One region of the Roseomonas sp. WA12 genome, then DNA from elsewhere that is predicted to be linked to it. Evidence: predicted binding sites of a transcription regulator. Region 1 holds the regulator's gene; the other holds the start of a gene.
What was found. The regulator HrcA, encoded in region 1, represses chaperone genes, less so after heat shock. The targets are predictions, from matches to a motif close to GTTNGCACTCNCNNNNNGNGAGTGCNAAC.
Positions count from the first base shown of each region.

Region 1 (2,397 bases):
TTGACCCAGACACCCATGCCCGCCACGCCTCCCTCATCCGGGAAGCCGAGGCGACCGGTGCGCCGCTGACCGTTCGCACCGAGGTGTTGGAGGATCGCGCGGTGACGGAGGTGACGGTCTATGCCGCCGACCATCCCGGCCTGTTCAGCCAGATCGCGGGCGCGCTCGCGGTCGCCGGCGCCAGCATCGTCGATGCCCGCATCCACACCATGACCAGCGGCATGGCGCTCGACACCTTCTGGGTACAGGACGCGGCCGGTGGCGCGCTGGATGCGCCGCACCGCCTCGCCCGCCTCTCGGTCATGATCGAGCAGGCACTCTCGGGCCGCATGCGGATCAACGACGAGATCAGCAAGGTGAAGCGCGAGCCCGCACGCCTCCGCGCCGTCACCGTCCCGCCCCGCGTGGTGATCGACAACCACGCCAGCAACACCCACACCGTCATCGAGGTGAACGGCCGCGACCGGCCGGGCCTGCTGCATGACGTGACGGCCGCCATCTCCGGCCAGGGCGTGCAGATCGCCTCCGCCCATGTCACCACCTATGGCGTGCGGGCGGTGGACGTCTTCTACGTGAAGGACCTGTTCGGCCTGAAGGTGGAGAACGAGCGCAAGCTGGAGGGACTGCGTGGCGCGGTGCTGAAAGCACTGGGCACGGCGCCGGTCGAGCCGGCCTGAATCCAGGCTGGCCCTGCATGAGAAGTCCTGAGGACCCCTAGGGAAGAGAAGGAATTCTCTCTCCTGGGGCGGTCACCCCAGCATCCGCCCGATCACCTGCGCGGTGTAGTCCACCACCGGGATCACCCGCCCGTAGTTGATCCGCGTCGGCCCGATCACCCCGATGGCGCCGACGATCTTTTCCTGCCCGTTGCGGAAGGGCGCCACCACCATGGACAGGCCGGCGGTGTCGAATACCCCGCTCTCGGCACCAATGAAGATCTGCACGCCCTGCCCGCGCTGGGCCAGTTCCAGCAGGCGGAGCATCGTCTCCTGCGCCTCCAACCGGTCGAACAGGGACTGGATCTCGGCCACGCGCGTCGCCTGGTCGATGTTCTGCAGCAGCCGGGACTGACCGCGCAGGATCAGCGAGCCACCGCCACCGCCCGCCCAGGTGGCAAGGCCGGACTGGACGACCTGACTGGTCAGCGCGTCCAGCGCAGTGCGGTTCGCCGCGATTTCGGAGGAGACGAGGTCGCGGGCGTCGTCCAGGGTGCGGCCGTTCAGCCGGGCGTTGAGGTAGTTGCCCGCCTGGGCCAGGGCGCCGGCGGGAAGGCCGGCCGGCACCTCGATGATGCGGTTCTCCACCTGCCCGCGCTCCCCCACCAGCACGACCAGGGCGCGGCCGGGGCCGAGGGCCACGAACTCGATGTGGCGGATGTTCGATTCGGCGTTCGGCGCCACCACCAGCCCCGCCGCCCCGGCGAGGCCCGAGAGCATTTGGCCGGCCTCGGCCAGCGTGTCCTGCATCGAGCGGCCGGAGGCGGCGCAGCGGATGGAGATCGCCTCCCGCTCGTCATCCGTCAGGTCGCCGAATTCCAGCAGCCCGTCCACGAAGAGGCGCAGACCGCGCTCGGTTGGCAGGCGGCCCGCGGAGGTGTGGGGCGCGTAGAGCAGCCCGGCCTCTTCGAGATCCGCCATCGCATTGCGGATGGTGGCGGGGGAGAGAGCGAGCGGCAGGCGGCGCGAGAGGGTGCGGCTGCCCACGGGCTCGCCAGTCTCGACATACAACTCCACCACCTGGCGCAGGATCGACGCGCTGCGATTATCCAGTCCCGGCAGCAGGGCGCCCGATGAGGACACTCCCGCCGAAGATCCCAGGGTGGCCCTGGGCGGGAGGATGCCAGCTGGCTGCTTGGGCTGGGCGCCCATTCCGGGACAGAACTCCGCACTGATGATGGACCGCATAAGCTAGGAAGGGGTTGCCGTCCCGTCAACGCGTCCTGCCTGAACCATGCCTGCAATCCCAGGCGTTTCATTTATCGGTTGCAAAGCAGGAACTGCCACACTCCGTCACAGTCGCGACATCCTTCCGTCGCAGGCCGCACTGCCCAATGCGGGCCTGCAAAGCGCAGAGGACGCCATGGGCGAGGCGAAAGGCATGCCGGAACGCGCTGCCGGGGGACGCGGGCTTCCCTCCGTTGGGGCCTGGGCGACGATGCTGGCCCTCTGGCTGCCACCGGGGGAGGCCGGGGCTGCGGAGGCGGCACGGGTGGCCACGTTGACAGGGGCAGGGCCGGGCGTGTTCCTCCCGCCACCCTGCCAGGAGAGGCCCGCCGCATGTCCGACGCCCCAAGCGATGTCGAGGCCCCAGCCCTCCGACCCCGTCCCTCCGGCCGCGCACCCGACGACCTCCGCACGCTGAAGCTGGAGCCGGGCTTCGCCCGCCATGCGGAGGGGT
Region 1 is NZ_CM135108.1:4,582,222-4,584,618, reverse strand. Features, by position in the region: gene ACVBD7_RS21705 ([protein-PII] uridylyltransferase) at 1-677, shown strand, start outside; gene hrcA (heat-inducible transcriptional repressor HrcA) at 750-1,799, opposite strand; gene rph (ribonuclease PH) at 2,277-2,397, shown strand, end outside.

Region 2 (2,397 bases), 1.7 Mb from region 1:
GGGAGACGTAGCCGCGGTCGAACTGCATGCCCTCGACGACGTCGAGCTCGGTCTGGATGGACTTGGCTTCCTCGACGGTGATGACACCCTCGTTGCCAACCTTCTCCATCGCCTCGGCGATCATCTGGCCGATCTCGGTCTCGCCATTGGCGGAGAGCGAACCAACCTGGGCGACCTCGGCGGAGGTCGTGATCTTGCGGGTCTTGCTCTGCAGGTCAGCGACAATCACGGCCACGGCCTTGTCGACGCCGCGCTTCAGGTCCATCGGGTTGAGGCCAGCGGCCACAGCCTTCGCACCCTCGCGGATGATGGCCTGGGCCAGCACGGTCGCGGTCGTGGTGCCGTCGCCGGCCAAGTCGTTCTGCTTCGAGGCCACTTCGCGCACCATCTGCGCGCCCATGTTCTCGAACTTGTCGGCCAGCTCGATCTCCTTGGCGACGGTCACGCCGTCCTTGGTGATCCGCGGCGCGCCGAAGCTCTTGTCGAGCACGACGTTGCGGCCCTTGGGGCCCAGCGTGACCTTCACGGCATCGGCCAGGATGTCCACGCCGCGCAGCATGCGCTCGCGGGCACTGGCGCCGAACTTGACGTCCTTCGCAGCCATCTGAATGTCCTTTCTTGTGTTGGGAAAGCGCCGATCAGCTCCTTACGGAGCGATCAGGCGGCCTTCTCCACGATGCCCATGATGTCGGACTCCTTCATGATCAGGAGCTCCTCACCATCGAGCTTGACTTCGGTGCCCGACCACTTGCCGAACAGGATCCGGTCGCCAGCCTTAACGTCGAGCGTCACGACCTGGCCGGCCTCGTTGCGCGCGCCGGCGCCGACGGAGACGACCTCACCCTCCTGGGGCTTCTCCTTGGCGGTGTCGGGGATGATGATCCCGCCGCTGGACTTCTCTTCGGCCGTCACGCGACGGACGAGAACGCGATCGTGCAGGGGACGAAACTTCGTCATGCGGTTCTCTCCTCAGTCTGATCTCTTGGGATGAACCCGGCCGGGAAGCCTGGGCCAGGGCCCCCGAGGGCCCGTTAGCACTTGCCCCCGGTGAGTGCCAGCGATCTAGGGGATCACCCCCCTTTCCGTCAAGTCCGGCAGCACTCGCGGAGCGAGAGTGCCAAAGCATTGATATGAAAAATTTATTGTCTTCCGCCTCTCATATCGCATGGCACCATCGGCCATGGGCGGCGCCGTTGCCGCCGGGTTGAGGAGGTAAGGGCATGCATCTCAGGGGCATCGAGCAGGTCGTCCGCATCCCCGAATGGCATCTGACCACCGCCGAGATTCTCTACCGGCTACCGGACCACCCCACCGTTCTTCAAAGCTTCATCTGGCAGAAGATCGACCGTGCCCCGAGCTTCCCGGAACTGCACGGCTTCCTGGACTTCTGGCGCCGCGACATCGAGGGAAAGCTCTACTCCGTCCGCGTCGCCTCCGCCGCCCTATGGCGCCCGGCCGAGTTCACCTATGCGGAAGGCGAGTTGCGCCTGCACTGAGTACGCACTCCCGTGGCGGCCCAACGGCCGTCACGGCCTCGCCACACCGAAGGTGGTGACCCATCCCAGCACCAGGGTCAGCGTCACCACCGAGATCATCGTGCCGAGCAGCACGGCGGCCCCCGACCGCTCCATGCCGATCGCGTAGCGGCGCGACATCAGGAAGGCGTTCGCCCCCGTCGGCATGGAAGCCAGGATCACCGCAACGGCCAGGTCCAGCGGCGGCAGCCCGGCCAGCCGCCCCAGCCCGAACACCAGCAGCGGCAGCACCAGCAGCTTGAAGAAGGTGATCACCAGCGCATCCACCCAGTCCCGCCGGATCTGGAAGTCCCGCAACGAGGCGCCGAGGCAGAAGAGCAGCAGCGGGCTCGTGCCCCCGCCCAGGATCTCCAGGAAGCGCTGCAGGAACAGCGGCGGCGCCGGCAGCAGGATCGCCCAGAGATTGCCCGCGACCACGGCCATTACGACAGGGTTCCGCACCACCGAGTGCAGCGTGGTCCGCAGCACCCGCATGGGCGAGGCGCCCGCCGACATCCCCATCTCTGCCACGATCGTCGTCAGCGGCAGCATCACCAGGGAGTACAGCCCGATGATCGCCGTGGCCGGCCCGATGCCGGAGGGGCCGAAGGTCGCCAGCACCACCGGCACGCCCATCATCAGCGTGTTTCCGAAGGAGCAGTTGAGGGCGAACAACCCCGATTCCGCCAGGTTCCGTCCCGCCACGAGCCGCGAGAGCAGCAGCGCCATGCCGAAGACGGTCAGCGCGCCAGCGAAGTAGGCCAGCTCCAGTCGCCCGCCATGCGCCGCCGCCCCGCCACTCGCCGCCGAGACGAACAGCAGCGCCGGCGCGCAGAGCCAGTAGGCGAAATCGTTGATCCCCTTCATCGCCTCGTCCGACAGC
Region 2 is NZ_CM135108.1:2,921,224-2,923,620, forward strand. Features, by position in the region: gene groL (chaperonin GroEL) at 1-604, opposite strand, end outside; gene groES (co-chaperone GroES) at 658-957, opposite strand; gene ACVBD7_RS14075 (usg protein) at 1,221-1,496, shown strand; gene ACVBD7_RS14080 (AEC family transporter) at 1,527-2,397, opposite strand, start outside.
Region 2: a site for HrcA is predicted at 1,031-1,059, ahead of groES (co-chaperone GroES). Genes of this name have one in related genera too.